DNA from 2 places in the Variovorax sp. FW301-JW7 genome. Region 1 is predicted to be linked to the other one. Evidence: riboswitches for the same ligand, from Rfam matches in the RefSeq annotation. Region 1 holds a riboswitch; the other holds the start of a gene.
The links. Region 1 has a riboswitch for thiamine pyrophosphate ahead of thiC (phosphomethylpyrimidine synthase ThiC). Riboswitches for the same ligand answer to the same signal wherever they lie in the genome.
Positions count from the first base shown of each region.

Region 2: another riboswitch for thiamine pyrophosphate. It lies ahead of AC3WQM_RS02805 (purine-cytosine permease family protein); the one in region 1 lies ahead of thiC (phosphomethylpyrimidine synthase ThiC).

Region 1 covers NZ_JBYTBC010000005.1:9,796-17,902, forward strand. The annotation lists gene AC3WQM_RS15185 (glutamate carboxypeptidase) at 1-295, shown strand, start outside; gene AC3WQM_RS15190 (acyl-CoA dehydrogenase family protein) at 336-1,466, shown strand; gene AC3WQM_RS15195 (hypothetical protein) at 1,889-2,170, shown strand; gene AC3WQM_RS15200 (hypothetical protein) at 2,446-2,943, shown strand; gene AC3WQM_RS15205 (hypothetical protein) at 3,204-4,019, shown strand; gene AC3WQM_RS15210 (hypothetical protein) at 4,084-4,494, opposite strand; gene AC3WQM_RS15215 (YchJ family protein) at 4,663-5,094, shown strand; TPP riboswitch at 5,122-5,227, shown strand; gene thiC (phosphomethylpyrimidine synthase ThiC) at 5,320-7,203, shown strand; gene AC3WQM_RS15225 (HAD family hydrolase) at 7,286-7,978, shown strand; gene AC3WQM_RS15230 (thioredoxin family protein) at 8,065-8,107, shown strand, end outside.
Region 2 covers NZ_JBYTBC010000001.1:640,489-648,595, forward strand. The annotation lists gene AC3WQM_RS02805 (purine-cytosine permease family protein) at 1-1,240, opposite strand, end outside; TPP riboswitch at 1,317-1,421, opposite strand; gene AC3WQM_RS02810 (MarR family winged helix-turn-helix transcriptional regulator) at 1,532-1,987, opposite strand; gene AC3WQM_RS02815 (enoyl-CoA hydratase) at 2,124-2,900, shown strand; gene AC3WQM_RS02820 (adenylate/guanylate cyclase domain-containing protein) at 4,397-4,957, shown strand; gene AC3WQM_RS02825 (PDR/VanB family oxidoreductase) at 4,931-5,899, opposite strand; gene AC3WQM_RS02830 (Rieske 2Fe-2S domain-containing protein) at 5,908-7,134, opposite strand; gene AC3WQM_RS02835 (Bug family tripartite tricarboxylate transporter substrate binding protein) at 7,131-8,107, opposite strand, start outside.

The sequences.
Region 1 (8,107 bases):
GCTCGTCACGCGCGGCCGTCCGGCCTTCAACGCGGGCGAGGGCGGCAAGAAGCTGGTCGACAAGGCCGTGGTCTTCTACAAGGAAGCCGGCGGCAGCGTGGGCGTCGAAGAGCGCACCGGCGGCGGCACCGACGCAGCCTACGCGGCGCTCTCGGGCAAGCCCGTGATCGAAAGCCTGGGCCTGCCCGGCTTCGGCTACCACAGCGACAAGGCCGAGTACGTCGACATCAGCGCCATTCCGCGCCGCCTGTACATGGCCGCGCGTCTCATCATGGACCTGGGCGCCGGCAAGTAAGCCTCGCACCCACCGACAAGAAAGAACTGGAGACAACGCCATGCTGCTCAGCGCAGACCAGGAAGCCATCCGCGACGCCGTGCGCGATTTCTCGCAGGCCGAGCTCTGGCCCAACGCCCCGAAGTGGGACCGCGACCACAGCTTTCCGAAGGAAGTGCACCAGGGCCTGGCCGCGCTGGGCGCCTACGGCATCTGCGTGCCCGAGGAGCATGGCGGTGCGGGCCTCGACTACCTCACGCTCGCACTCGTGCTCGAGGAAATCGCGGCCGGCGACGGCGGCACCAGCACCGCCATCAGCGTGACCAACTGCCCCGTCAACGCCATCCTCATGCGCTATGGCAACGCGCAGCAGAAGAAGAAGTGGCTCGAGCCGCTGGCCCAGGGCCAGATGCTCGGCGCCTTCTGCCTCACCGAACCGCAGGCCGGCAGCGACGCCTCGAGCCTGCGCACCACCGCACGCAAGGACGGCGACGGCTACGTGATCGACGGCGTCAAGCAGTTCATCACCAGCGGCAAGAACGGCCAGGTCGCCATCGTCATCGCGGTGACCGACAAGGGCGCCGGCAAGCGCGGCATGAGCGCGTTCATCGTGCCCACCGACGCGCCCGGCTACAACGTCGCGCGCTTGGAAGACAAGCTCGGCCAGCACAGCAGCGACACCGCGCAGATCAACTTCGACAGCTGCCGTATTCCGGTCGAGAACCTCATCGGCGCCGAAGGCGAGGGCTACAAGATCGCCCTCGGCGCACTCGAAGGCGGGCGCATCGGCATCGCCGCGCAGAGCGTGGGCATGGCCCGCAGCGCCTTCGACGTGGCCGTGGCCTACGCCAAGGAACGTCAGGCCTTCGGCGGCGCCATCTTCGACCAGCAGGCCGTGGGCTTTCGCCTGGCCGAATGCGCCACGCAGATCGAAGCCGCGCGCCAGCTCATCTGGCACGCCGCCAGCCTGCGCGACGCCGGTCGGCCCTGCCTGAAAGAAGCCGCCATGGCCAAGCTCTTCGCCAGCGAGATGGCCGAGCGCGTGTGCAGCGCCGCCATCCAGACCCTGGGCGGCTACGGCTACGTGAACGACTTCCCGCTGGAGCGCATCTACCGCGACGTGCGCGTGTGCCAGATCTATGAAGGCACGTCGGACATCCAGAAGCTGTTGATTCAACGCGCGCTCGCCTGAGATCGTCTGATCACGTGAACCAACGCCGCGACCTGGGTGGGTGATGTTTCGGGTGGGGCGGTGCGTTCCAGTCGCTGACGCTTGACGGGCGTCCGAGCGACCGCGTACATTGCTTTTGCCTCGTGATGAGCGAGGCCGGGATTGGCGTCCCGCTGACATCCTGCGACGAAAGCCGCAGTTACCGCACAAGGTCTGCGGCTTTTTCATTCGCGCTTCTTTTTTAGGCGGCTCGAATGGGAGGGCTCGCGCCCTGCCGGTTTCCGCAAGGATGTCCCGGTACGCCAACCCGTTCGAGCTGCCGCCCCCGATTGGCGTCGGGTGCGTCGGTTGTTGCAAATCGACATCCTTGGAGGCCTATGGCCCATGCTTCAAACGCTCGCACTGACGCCGGTTGCCCTTGTGCGTCCGATCGACCCACTGCCTTGTTCAAGCCCTTCGAATGGGTTGAAGGCGAAGGGCTCTCTTCTTCACTGCAAAGCCATGCTGCGTTCCTCAACGATGCGCGCGATGTAGTGCAGGGCGCTCAGACGTTGGTAGAGCTGCTCGGCTGGGACGAGGATCGGCGCGACGCCGCTTCTTCTGATGCGAGCGCCGCTCCGCTTTTCGATGCATGCCAGCGCAGTTCGTTGCAGCGGTTTCTTGCGGTCTCGCTGGGGCTGCTTCATGCGCGGATTGAAGCGCAGTGCGAGGTTTTGACTGAGTAGGAGCATGACGCGAGGGCGTTCTTCTCGTTTCAGAAGACGTGGGCCTGGGCACTCTTTCGTTGCCCTGCTTGTGGCCTGGAGCGGGCATCCAAGTGTGTGAATCCGTTTGGGTCGCAAAGCCACCCAAACAGGTCGGATGCGCCGCAAGACTTCATTCGGACTTCATCAAGCTCGAACCCACCCGCGATAGCCTGCGGCAGCAATGTCGCTCTTCGTACGTAGGCTCAAACCAAATGGCACAAGCTCGGCAAGTTGAGGGCAACCGAACGCCGATCTTGGCACGCCTGCTGGAGCTCCTTTGCGTGGCGATTTCTTGGTTCGCTCTGATCCTCGCGGCACCGATTTTTTTCATCGCGTGTTTTGATGCCACGCACCTGACGCATCGAATCAGCCCCTCCGAGCAAGATCACATCGAAATCGTTTCCCGTTACGCACGGACTTTCATCGATCAGAACAAAAGGCTCCCGGACCACGACGAGTACCGAAATTGGGTGGTCGCCACCGACAAACAGCAAGGGACGCATCTCGATGGGCTCGGGTACTCCTTGCACACGGAATGCGCGAAAGAGATCGGGGACTTCTGTGTGGGCTTCTTGGCCGACGATGTCTGGGTGACCTACAGGTCAGGGCAGGCAAGCCTTGCGGAGGTGGCGATCGATGGCCGTCTGGGCGAGGCATGGCTCGAAGGAGTTGCCCTTGCAGGATTGCTGGCCATCGCCGTCGTCTTCAGGTGGGCAGCTAGTATCAAGCGGAGGTCTTCGCAAATTGAATGATTTCTTCAGAGGTGCTGCGATGTCTCTTGTAAGCCCGAAGCCGAAGTTCATTTTGCTCCGAATCTCAACGAATGAAAAAATGCACGCGTCGTGAGATGGAACTCGGGTTGAACTTACTCGAGCGCCATCGTTGGCGGCCGTAATGCGGGCACGGTTTGAGTGCACAACAGCAACCCGTTTTTTCCTGTCCAATGGGAAGCATGGCTTACTTCTTCGCTAACCAAGGTTCGTCCTTTGAATTCCTTCGAGATGAGGGGTACATGTTCACCACGTACCTTGATCGCGACGGCGCGCCAACACCGAATGTGCCGCCGCTGGAAAACATGGAGCCGGGTGACACGGTCATCATTAACCTTGACGGCCTCGTCGGCGTAGCCAAGGTCATCTCCAAGGTGCCTGACTTCCCGATGACAAAAGAATTCGCCTTCGCGACCAACAAGCTCGAAGGCAGGTTTCGAAGGCCCGAATCAGCGCAGTGGATGGCAGGCATGAAGGGGCTGCGTGTGAATGCCGCGTATGAGCCGCTCCCGTCCAAAATCAGGTACCAAGATTTCGTCCCGCAGATCCTAAAAGCACAAGCCGAATCCCCAAACTCGCGGCAACCATTCGACGTCAACGGCAACGCCAATCAAGGGACCTTCTACTGGCTCGACATGCCGCTGGCGCGTGTGCTTCTGGAGATTATTGGTCGGCCTCTGCCGACGATTCCTGGACCGCCGCCATTGCCTCCAGAGGCGCCTGGTCCTTACGTGGCGAAGTTCGCTTCGCGCGAGATTCGTCCGGAGCAGAGCGCTTTTCGCGATCTCATGTTGAAGATCTGGAAAAAATGCCCAGTGACGGGGATCCAGAACCCGGCTCTCCTTGATGCCGCGCACTTCGAGGATTGGCGCCAGCACAACGGCGAGAGCGCCGGGATGCTGCTCAATCCACTGATTCATCGTGCAGTGGATCGCGAGATCATGGAGATTCAGCTCGATCCGTCATGCAAAAAATGGCGTATTCGTGTGCTCGTGAAGGACGATCCGTACATCAACAAGTTTGATCGGATGGAGTTTCCAAATCCGCTGGCGTTGTAGGCGACTCGCTCGATAGCTGCCCCGCTTCCAATGACTGCTCCTGGCCGGTTGCAGGCAGACAAACCTATTGCGCGTGAACTCTAAATCCCAAGTAGAGAAAAAACGCCACAACCGCCCCGACGATGGCAAGCCCAATCGACCACGGAATGTCCATGTCACTGCGCTCGCGACGCGAGACGCCATCCATACGGGTCAGCATCGTGCGTCGCTGGTCTGGCGTGTTGATGAGGAACTTGACGACGCCTGCAATGCCGCAAAGGGCAACGGCGCCCCCGATGATCATCAATCCCCAAACTTCCATATTGAACGTGATGGGAAATGCACCATCGGCGCTTGCGACAAAGGGTTCGCGTCCCCGTCGCGTGACAACGATTTGTCCGGCGCGCCATGCGTTGAATCCGTGCAGAAAGGCGAAGACGCCCAAGGAGAGGGTCGCAGCGAGCAGGAAGAACAGCTTGAGGAATCGCAAAAGCATGCTTTGGTGTTCAGCTTGAAGGAACGAAACGCCAGACGACTGTAGCGACACAAGCCATTGGCGCAAGAGGCCCCGGCGCCTTTGGCCCCGGCAGGTCCTCGCAAAGCGGGCATGCCCGGAAGCCCCCCTTCAGCCCCCACCGCGCCAAGTGTTCCAATAGACCCCTTCATGAGCGCCACCGACCCCACTCCCGGCCCCTGCCCCTGCGGCCGTACCGACCGTCGCGACAAGCCCATCGGCTACGCCCTGTGCTGTGGGCGCTACCTCGACGATTTCGAGAACACGCCGGCGCCCGACGCCGAATCGCTGATGCGTTCGCGCTACTCGGCCTTCGTGCTGGCGCGAGCCGACTACCTGCTCGCCACCTGGCATGCGTCGAAGCGGCCAGCCTCGGTCGAGTTCGAGCCGGGCGTCAAATGGCTGGGGCTGGACATCCGATCGCGTTCGGTGCTCGACGCCGACCACGCCGAGGTCGAGTTCGTCGCCCGCCAGCGCGGCGCGACGGGCGTGGCGTTCCGCCTGCACGAGCGCAGCCGCTTCGTGCGCGAGAACGAGCGCTGGTTCTACGTCGACGGCGACCTGCACCAGCCCCCGGGTTGACGGCGGCGGGCTTCGGCCCGCACAATCGGCCCCGCTCCGGGGTGCACACACGTGGTGTGCTGAGATGGCAAAGCTGCCGACCCGCGAACTTGATCCGGGTCATACCGGCGTAAGAAGAGCTGCACTCCCTGACTTCGGTCCGTCACTCCCTTTTCTGGTGGCGGGCCTCCCGAGGTCCACTGAGCGATTGCGGAGCACCCTTTCTCTCAACAAGGAGTGCCTCCGATGAATGCCCCCGACAAGTTCACCTCGCTGCTGTCGCTGACGCGCGAACCCTTTCCTGCCTCGCACAAGTGCGTCATTCCGGGCAGCCGGCCCGACCTGTTCGTGCCCGTGCGCGACGTGGCGCTGACCAACGGCGAAACCGTCTCCCTGTACGACACCTCGGGCCCCTACACCGACCCGAAGGTCGAGATCGACGTGCGCCGCGGCCTGCCCGACGTGCGCAGCGCCTGGGTCATCGAGCGTGGCGACACCGAAAGCTACGAAGGCCGCACGCACCACGCGCTGGACGACGGCGCCAAGAACGAAGACCGCGACGCGCAGCGCCTGGCCGAACTGCGCGCCGGTGCCTCGGCACTGCAGCGCACGCCGCGCCGCGCCAAGTCGGGCGCCAACGTCACGCAGATGCACTACGCGCGCCGCGGCATCGTCACGCCCGAGATGGAGTACGTGGCGCTGCGCGAGAACGGCAAGCGCGAGTGGATGGCCGAGTACCTGGCCAACGAGGAGCGCGCCAAGCGCGTGGCGGGCAACCCGATGGGCGCGAGCATTCCGCGCATCATCACGCCCGAGTTCGTGCGCGACGAAGTGGCCCGTGGCCGCGCGATCATTCCCGCGAACATCAACCACCCCGAGGTCGAGCCGATGGCCATCGGGCGCAACTTCAAGGTGAAGATCAACGCCAACATCGGCAACTCGGCCGTCACCTCGAGCATCGAGGAAGAGGTCGAAAAGCTGGTGTGGGCCATCCGCTGGGGCGCCGACAACGTGATGGACCTGTCGACCGGCAAGAACATCCACACCACGCGCGACTGGATCGTGCGCAACTCGCCGGTGCCCATCGGCACGGTGCCGATCTACCAGGCGCTCGAAAAGGTGGGCGGCGTGGCCGAGGACCTCACCTGGGAAATCTACCGCGACACGCTCATCGAGCAGGCGGAGCAGGGCGTCGACTACTTCACCATCCACGCGGGCCTGCGCCTGCCGTTCATCCATCTCACGGCCGACCGCATGACGGGCATCGTGTCGCGCGGCGGCTCGATCATGGCCAAGTGGTGCATCGCGCACCACAAGGAGAGCTTCCTCTACACGCACTTCGAGGACATCTGCGACATCATGAAGGCCTACGACGTGAGCTTCTCGCTCGGCGACGGCCTGCGCCCCGGCTCGGGTGCCGACGCGAACGACGAGGCCCAGTTTGCCGAGCTGCGCACGCTGGGCGAACTCACGCAGATCGCCTGGAAGCACGACGTGCAGACCATGATCGAAGGCCCGGGCCACGTGCCGATGCACATGATCCAGGCCAACATGGACGAGCAGATCAAGCACTGCCACGAGGCGCCGTTCTACACGCTCGGCCCGCTGACCATCGACATCGCACCGGGCTACGACCACATCTCCAGCGCCATCGGCGCCGCCATGATCGGCTGGGCCGGCACGGCGATGCTCTGCTACGTGACGCCCAAGGAGCACCTGGGCCTGCCCGACCGCGACGACGTGAAGCAGGGGATCATTGCCTACAAGATCGCCGCGCACGCGGCCGACGTGGCTAAGGGCCATCCGGGCGCGCGCTCGCGCGACGACGCGCTGAGCAAGGCACGCTTCGAGTTCCGCTGGCAAGACCAGTTCAACCTGGGCCTGGACCCCGACACGGCGCGCGAATTCCACGACGAGACGCTGCCGAAAGACTCGAGCAAGGTGGCGCACTTCTGTTCGATGTGCGGCCCCAAGTTCTGCTCGATGAAGATCACGCAGGAAGTGCGCGAGTACGCGGCCAAGAAGGGCGTGGCCGAGACGGCTGCCATGGCCGAGGGCATGGAAGAGAAGTCGAAAGAATTCATGGCCGGTGGCGGCGAGATCTACATCCCGATCCGCCCCGTGGCCTGAGATGACCCGATAGCTTGAGTCTCCCCGTGCGGAAAGGGGGCGTTGCTACCATGGGGCCAGACCCCTGAACTCCTGCCTCGCAATGACCCCTTTCCCCTTTTCCGCCGTTCTCTTCGATTGCGACGGCGTGCTCGTCGATTCCGAACCCATCACCAACCGCGTGCTCGCCGACATGCTCGGCGAGCTCGGCTGGCAGCTCACGGCCGAGGAATCGATGAACATCTTCACCGGCAAGGCCGTGAAGGACGAGACGGCGCTCATCGAGGCCAAGACGGGCTTCAAGATCACCGACGACTGGCTGCGCGGTTTCCGCGCCCGCCGCAACGAGGCGCTGGACCGCGACCTCGTCGCCATTCCCCATGCGCCCGCCGCCATCCGCGAGATCCATGCGCGGCTCAAGGGCCGCATCGCCTGTGCCTCGGGTGCCGACCGCCACAAGGTCGAGCTGCAGCTGGCCAAGGTCGGCCTGCTCGACTGCTTCGAGGGCCGCATCTTCAGCGGCCACGAGATGCCGCGCTCCAAGCCGCATCCCGACGTGTACCTGGCCGCGGCGGAAGCGCTCGGTGTCGACCCGAAGCGCTGCGCGGTGGTCGAAGACACGGTCACCGGCGCGATGGCCGGCGTGGCCGCGGGTGCCACGGTGTTCGGCTACAGCACGGGCGAGTCGGGCCACAGCGGCCCGGGCGCGCTGCGCGCCGCGGGCGCCGTGGCCGTGTTCAGCGACATGACCGGGCTGCCCGCATTGCTGGCTGGCTACGGCCTGCAGGCGGCCTGAGTTTCTGGTGCAATGACGCCCGTCAGCGTGTGGTGCGCCCGTCGCCTTCACGCGCTCCTTCCCACGAATTCGCAAGGACCCAGCCCATGACCTCCGAGTACCAGACCGAGCAACCCGACCGCAGCGAGA
Region 2 (8,107 bases), on a different contig from region 1:
CGAACTGCGGCGCCCACTTGGCCAGCGCGTGGTAGGCCGCGATGCCCGCGAGCCAGATCAGCGCCGCGCCCCAGTCGATGGTGCGCGTGCTGTTCGCCGACACGGCACTTCCGCTGCCCAGCCGCCCCAGGATCACGCCGTACAGCGGCACGAACACCGAGCTCAGCAGCAGCAGGAAGGGCTCGAGCGTGTGCATCGGCAGCACCAGCGCCAGCCCGATGCACAGCACCGCCAGCAGCAGGCCCCAGCGCTTCACGCTCCAGCGCGGCAGCAGGCTGTGCGTGGACACCGAGCCCGAGTACACGTCGCCATAGGCGTTGTCGAGTTCGTCGATGAGGATCAGGCCCAGCGCCACCAGCCCGCCCTGCGCCAGCAGCAGCGCCATGACGAGGCTGGTGCCCGGCTCGGCCACGCTCACCACCATCACGCCGAGCGCGTAGCACCAGATGTTGGCGAGCGCGTAGCCGATCCAGGTGCCGCTGAACGCGCTGCCCAGGCCGCCCCCGGCGCTGCGCTTGCCGTGGCGCGCGTAGTCGGCCACCAGAGGCAGCCACGACACCGGCATCGCAATGACCAGGTCGAGCGCGCTGAACATGCCCATGCTGCCGTCGCCCGGCCGCGCCCAGAAGGCGTCCAGGCCCTTGGCGTGCAGCCGCGTCGCGAACTGCCAGCTGAGCCACAGCAGCGACAGCACCACCAGCGGCAGGCCGAAACGGCTCACGAAGCGGCGCACCAGCTTCACCATCGAACCGGCCAGCAGCGCCAGCAGCACCGCACCCCACAGCAGCGTGGTCAGCACGCCGCCCCAGGCCGTGCCCAGCGCGGGGCCGAAGGCCTGTTGCCCGATGGCCTGCGTGCCTTCTCGCATGATCACGAGCTCGAAGGTGGTCCAGCCCACCAGCTGCACGATGTTGAGCAGCACCGGCAGCCGCGCGAAGGCGCTGCCGTAGGTGGCGTGCATCAGTCCGGCGCTGGCCAGCCCGGTTTCGCAGCCCAGCCGCGCGGTCCAGGCCAGCAGCCCGGCGCCGAGCAGCGAGCCCAGCACGATCGCCAGCGCCGCGTCGCGCGTGCCCACGGCCGGCACCAGGTAGGCACCGATCTGCATCACCAGCAGCCCGACGCCGAGGCTGAACCACAGCGAGGCGTGGTCGTGCCAGCCGAAGACGCGTCGGGAGGCGGGCAGGGGCGTGAGCGCTTCGTTGCCGGACGAAGCGGAACTGTCGTTGTCGTTGTGTGCCATCCGTTTGCTCCAGTGCAAAAGGTTTGGCAGGTGGGCGAGGCTCCAGTGGCGTGGCCGTCGCGCGAGACAACGCGACAGGCCACCGGACCAGCTTCCCTGCGCGAGGATTACCTCAGTCAGGTTCAAAGGGACTTTCTCAGCCACCCCGGTCGAAACCGGCGCAGCACCCCTAGCGAAATGTCATTTTAGGCGCGTGTGTCGCAGACGCACCGAAAAGTTCCTGCGCACGGAAGAATCCAGCCACGGCGGGCCTTGCACCCGCCGCACCGATGGCGTGCCGGGACCGAGAGCCTATTCCTCGTGCTTTCCCGCGCCCCCGGCGGAAAAATTCTCGACCACCGATTCGAGCCACCGGCCGACGATTGCCATCTCTTCGTCGCTGAAGCCCTGGGTCAGCCGTGCGTTCAACGCGCCGAGCCCGGCCTTTGCACGCTGTCCGGCCAGCCGTCCTTCCTCGGTCTGGTAGAGGCGGAATGCGCGCCCGTCGTTCGGGTCTTGCGCGCGGGTCAGGTAGCCGGCTTTTTCGAGGCGGGCAGCAAGGCCGGACATGGCTGGTGCGCCGATGTTCAGTGCCTGCGCGACTTCTCCTGTCAGGGCGCCATCGTTGGCCGACAGGAAAAACATCGTGCCGGCCTGGGCTGCCGACAGTGCGGGCAGGGCATCGCCGCGGGTTTCTTTCCATCGCTGCACCGCCCGCTGGGCGACGTTCAGAAGAAACACCAGCCTGTATTTTTTTTGAGCTTTCATCGGATTCCTGTGGCCTGGGCGAAGGCGCGGCAGGTTACATCTTATCTGTATTTATTTCGCACACGAAGCATATACTTCGCATGCGAATTAAATGCCATCCCTCTCGCACGGTGCGAGCGGGCAACCAGGAGAACCCATGACCGAACACGTGACCGTCGAATCCACCCAGGGTGTCCTGACCCTCACGCTGGCCAGGCCGGAGAAGATGAACGCACTGACCAATGCGATGTATGGCCGTCTGGCCGATGCCATCGCAGGCGCCGAGAGCGACCCGTCCGTCCGGGCCATCGTGTTGCGAGGCGAAGGTGGCATGTTCACCTCGGGCAACGACCTGGGCGAATTTGCTGCCGTGGCTGCCGGGAAGGCTGGCAACGAAGAGCGCCATGTCGCCCGTTTCCTGCGTGCATTGGCGAGTTCGACGCGCCCGGTGATCGCGGCGGTCAACGGACGCGCAGTCGGCGTGGGGACCACCTTGCTGTTGCACTGCGACTTCGTGGTGCTGGCTGAGGATGCGCTGCTGTCCACGCCGTTCGTCAACCTGGCGCTGGTGCCCGAAGCGGCGTCGAGCCTGCTGCTGCCTGCCCGCATCGGCCACGTTCGTGCCTACGAGATGTTCGCGCTGGGCCTGCCGGTGTCCGCTGCGCAGGCCCTGGCCTGGGGCATCGCGAACCGGGTCGTGCCCGTGTCGGACCTGCACGGCGAGGCGCAAAAGGTTGCCGAGCTGCTCGCCAGCCGTGCCGCGGGCTCGTTGAAGCTGACGAAGGGCCTGATGAAGCAAGGCGCCGCCGTTGCAGCCCAGATGGACCTCGAAGGCGCACAGTTCGTGGAGCGCCTCCAGAGTCCCGAAGCACGCGAAGCCTTCACGGCGTTCGCCGAGAAGCGGGCCCCGGACTTCTCCAAGACCGCGGCGTAGCGGCAAGCGGGCCGGTCGTCGCCCAGATGTCGGCCGACGCGTGATGCGCAGGTCCGCGGGCCTTCGGCCCGGGTGAGAATCGCCGCCACGAGGGCGCCTTCGAATGCCCTGGAGGCTCCCCGCACATGACAGACGACCGCAAGCACCCGGAACCACCGGCCTCATCGCCCGCACCCCACGCGCGGCTGAGGCGCTTCCGCGTCGACGTCGGCACGATCATCTGCGCGGTCGCGCTGCTGCAGTCGCTGCTGCTGGTGGCCTTCGGCTATTGGGGCGCGGAGCAGCTGGTGTCGAAGGTCGGCGAGTCGGCGCACAAGGTCAACCACGACCGGGTCGAAGACAACGTCCTCGCCTTCCTCGCCAAGACCGAAGGGCTGGTGCGCGCCATCGCCCACACCCCCGACCTGCACCCCGCGGGCCACGACGGCGAGCAGACCGCCGAGCTGCTCTGGGCCGCGCTGGAGCAGACGCCGGAGCTTGACAGCATCGGCGTGGGCAGCGACGACGGCCACTTCCTGATGGCCATGCGCCACCCCGTGTCGGTGGTGCGGCAGGTGCTGCGCGAAGGGCGCACCACCACCGAGACCTGGGAGTACAAATCGCCGCCCGACAGCGACGGCGACGAAGACCCGCGGCGGCGCTACGAGACGACGCGCATCGAAGCCTTCCGCAGCGAAGACGACCCGGTGCACCAGGACTGGTTCACGCAGGCCGAGAAGGCGCAGCGCCCCGTGTGGACCGCGCCCTTCGTGCTGCCCTCGATGAAGGAGCTGGGCGTGAGCCATGCGCGGCCGAGCCGGCGGCGGGACGAGGAGGGCGCCACGCAGACGCTGGTGGCGGTCGCCAGCGTGTCGCTCGGGCACCTCTCCAACCTCGTGCGCCTGTTCGGCGGCACGGGCCACGGCCACAGTGCGCTGCTGAGCGCCGACCACCACGTGATCGCGCGCAGCGACCACCCGCATTCGGTGCGCAAGCTCGAAGACCCCGACGATGGCGTGCTCGGCGCGCTGCATGCCTACATGCTGGCCAACGGCAGCCGCGGTTGGACCGAAGACATGGCCTTTCCGCTCGTGCACGAGGGCATGCACTACCAGGTGCAGACCTCGCGCATTGCGGCCACCGACTGGCACCTGGTCAGCTGGGAGCCCGAAGAGGCGCTGATGGGCGCGCTGCATCGCAACGTGCTGTGGTCGCTGCTGCTCGCGCTGGGCTTTCTCGCGATCGCGCTCGTCATTTCGCTGCGGCTGTCGAAACTCGTGACCGCACCGATCGAAGGCCTCTCGCGCATCGCACGCCGCATCGGGCGGCTCGAACTCGACGACCTGCCGCGCGAGCCCAGCCGCGTGCTCGAGATCCAGCACCTGAGCCAGGCGCTGGAAGATTCCGCGCGCAGCCTCCAGGCCTTTCGCAAGTTCGTGCCGGTGGACGTGATCAAGCAGCTCGTCGCCGAAGGGCATGCACTCGAGCCCAACGGTTCGCCGCGCCGCATCACCGCGATGTTCACCGACGTGGAAGGCTTCACGAGCATCTCGGAATCGATGCCGGCCGACGTGCTCATGCGGCAGCTGACCGACTACTTCAACCTCGCCACCCGCGTGTTCGCGCGCCACGGCGGCGTGATCGACAAGTTCATGGGCGACGGCATCATGGTGCTGTGGGGCGCGCCCACCGACCTGCCCGATGCGGAGCATCGCGCCTGCGTGGCCTCGCTCGAACTGCACGCCGAGATGAACGACCTCAACCGCCGGTGGCAGGCGGAAGGCCTGCAGCCGTTCCGCACGCGCATCGGCATCCACACCGGCGTCGTGATCGCCGGGGTGCTCGGCTCGAGCGACCGGCTGTCGTACACCGCGCTGGGCGACGTGATCAATGCAGCAAGCCGCATCGAGGGCATCAACAAGCAGCTGGGGACGCGCACGCTGGTGTCCGAGACAACCTTCGAGGGGCTGGGCGGGCGGATGGCCACGCGGCGCATCGAGGAGCAGGTCGAGCTGCGCGGGCGGCAGACGCGGATGGTGCTCTACGAACTGCTAGAGGTCGAGCACCAGCCTCGGTGAGATGGCCCGCGAGCAGCAGGGCAGAAAGCAGTCGTTGGCGGCCTGCTCGGCAGGTGTCAGGTAGAGGTCGTGGTGCGCCACCTCGCCCGCGAGCACGCGCGTGAGGCAGGTGCCGCAGACGCCCTGTGCGCATGACACAGGAATCTCGACACCTTCGGCGGCGAGCGCGTCCAGCACCGTCATCGTCGCGGGGATGTGGACGACGCGGCGCGAGCGGTGCAGCTCGACCTCGAAGCTACCCTGTCCGCCAGCCGGCGTTGCGGCGCCCGAGAACGACTCGAAGTGCACTTGCGCGTCCGCCCAATGCAGAGCGCGCGCGGTCGTGCGCACGGCCTCGAGGAAGCCTGCGGGGCCGCACACGTAGACGTGCTTGCCCGGGGCCGGACTGCCGAGGGTGGCGGCGAGGTCGATGTGCTGCGCGGGCGGGCCGTCGTCATGGTGGAAGAACACCTGGTCCGCGAACGCGCTGTCTTGCAGCCGCCGCCGGTAGGGCGTGCGCGCCGCCGAGCGGCTGCAGCAGTGCAGCGCGAAGTCGGCGCCCAATGCAGCCAGCCGCTGTGCCATCGACAGCAGCGGCGTCACGCCGATGCCGCCGGCCAGCAGCAGGCTCTGCGTTGCGCTTTCGTCGAGCGCGAAGAGATTGCGCGGCGGGCTGATCTGCAGCACCGAGCCTTCGTGGACGGCGTCGTGCATCGCCCGCGAGCCGCCGCGCGAGGCCGCATCGCGCAACACGCCGATCTCGTAGTGCCCATCGTCCAGGGCCGAGGTGTTGCACAGCGAATACTGGCGCACCAGCCCGCCGGGCAGCGCCACGTCGATGTGCGCGCCCGGCGTGAAGGCCGGCAGGCGCTCGCCGTCGGCGGGCACCAGCCTGAAGCCGGCCACGCCCTCGGCCTCGACCGTCTTGCGCGCCACCCGCACCGCGATGCCGGCGTCCCTCAACACGCCGTTCACTCGGCGGGCACGAGGAAGTTGCCGGCCTCGAACTGCACGGGTGGTGCTGTGGGGTCGAAGCTCACACCGGCCGGGTCGCGGCCTTCGCGCAGTGCGTCGAGCTGGCGCTGCAGCAGCCGGCGCAGCATCACGATGCCGCGATCCGACGAGGCCAGGTGCTCTTCCGAATGCGCGGTGATGGCGCCCTGGCTCACCTGCGCCTCGTAGTCGCCGGGGAAGGCGCGGTGTTCGGCCTCGGTCAGCTCTTCCCACAGCTTGCCATTCAGGCGCGAGCGCATGCGGGACAGGTCGCCGGGGGTCTTCACGCGGCCCACGGTGTAGATGCGAAAGCTGTGGTCGTCGATGGGCAGCACCCAGCCGATCGACTCGACGCGCCCGTAGGTGGCCACGCGCGGGTTGGGCACCACGCGCAGCGTCGGCAGCACGGGACCGGCCACGCGGCGGAAGGTGCGGCCGTCGTCGAGCGTGCGGATCGAGGTGATCGTCACGCCGGTCTCGGTGCTCTCGAAACTCACGTCGGGCATCTGGCCCATGAGCGCCACGAACTGCGTGCCGCTGAAGCTGCCGTGCAGCACGGGCACGTGGAAGGGGTCGGCCACGTTTTCGTAGTGCTGCAGCCAATTGCACGGAATGACCTGCGGCCCGCCACCGCCGATGCTGTTGCCGTCGGCCTCCAGGGTCTCGCCGTCGTCCATGGTTTCGAGGCAGTCGTAGCGCGGCAGCACGGGCTTCTTGTCGGCCGGGCCGAGGTAGGCCCAGATCAGGCCGTACTGCTCCTGCACCGGGTACCAGGGCTGGCGCACCCGGCCGCGGCTGCGCGCGCCGCCTTCGGGTTCGCAGGGCTGGTCGACGCAGTGGCCCTGCACGTCGAACATCCAGCCGTGGTAGCAGCAGCGGATGCCTTCTTCCTCCACGCGCCCGTAGTACAGCGACGCCCCGCGGTGCGCGCAGCGCCAGTGCACGAGGCCCGCGCGGCCTTTCTTGTCGCGGAACAGGATCAGGTCTTCGCCCAGCACGCGCACCTGGCGCGGCGTGTCGGTGGCGTCGGCGGCCAGGCCGATGGGGTGCCAGTAGCGGCGCAGCAGCTCGCCCATGGGCGTACCGGCGCCGACCTCGGTCAGCTCGGGCTTGTGGCTCGGCGCCTTGCGGCCGTACGCGGTGCCGGTGTCGAAGGCGATGGGTTGCCACTCGGCAGTGGCGGAAGGCGGGACGACGGCGCTCATTCGGGGGTGACTCCTGCGGCCTTGATCAGGTCCGCCACGCGGGGAAAGTCAGCCTTGTAGCCGGCACGGAATTCGGCGGGTGTGCTGCCCAGCGGCTCGAAGCCGTAGCCGGCCAGGCGCTCCTGGATATCGGGCAGCTTCGTGATCTCGCGCAGCGCGAGCGACCATTCGTCGAGCACGGGCTGCGGCGTGCGCGCGGGCGCGTACACGCCGATCCAGCTGTCGAGATCGAAGCCTGCAAAGCCCTGTTCGGTGAAGGTCGGCACGTTGGGCATCGAGCGCACGCGCTGGCGGCCCGTGATGCCCAGCACCTTGATGCGCCCGGCCTGTGCGAGGCCGCGTGCGGTCGCAGGGTTGGCCCAGGCCACGCCCAGCGCCTCGCCGAACATGTCGTTGTGTGCGGCGGCCTCGGCCTTGTAGGGCACGTGCACCAGATCGATATGGTTCTGGCGCGCGAGCAGTTCGCCGAACAGGTGCGCGTTGGAGCCGTTGCCCCAGGTGCCGTACGAAACGCCGGGGTGCGCCTTGGCATAGGCCACGAACTCGCGCACGGTGGAGAAGGGCGCCGACGCGCGGGCGATGAGCATCGGTCCGCCCGTGGCCAGTTGCGACAGCGGCTCGAAGTCTTTCACCGGGTCGTAGGGCAGCCTGGGTTGCAGCACCACGTTGTTGATGTGCGTGAGCGGCAGCGTGAGCAGCACGGTGTAGCCGTCGGGCGCCGCCTTGGCGACGGCGTCGGCCGCGATGGTGCCGCTGGCGCCGGGACGGGTCTCGACGATCACCGGCTGGTTCCAGCGCGCCTTGAGCTTCTCGGCATAGACGCGGGCGATGGCGTCCATCGGTCCGCCGGGCGAGCCGAAGGGCACGATGCGCACCACGCGGTTCGGAAAGGGCGCGGGCTGCGCGAAGGCAGGGCCGGCGGCGAGGGCCGCGATGCCGGCACCAAGAACACCGAGCGCATGGCGGCGCGTGG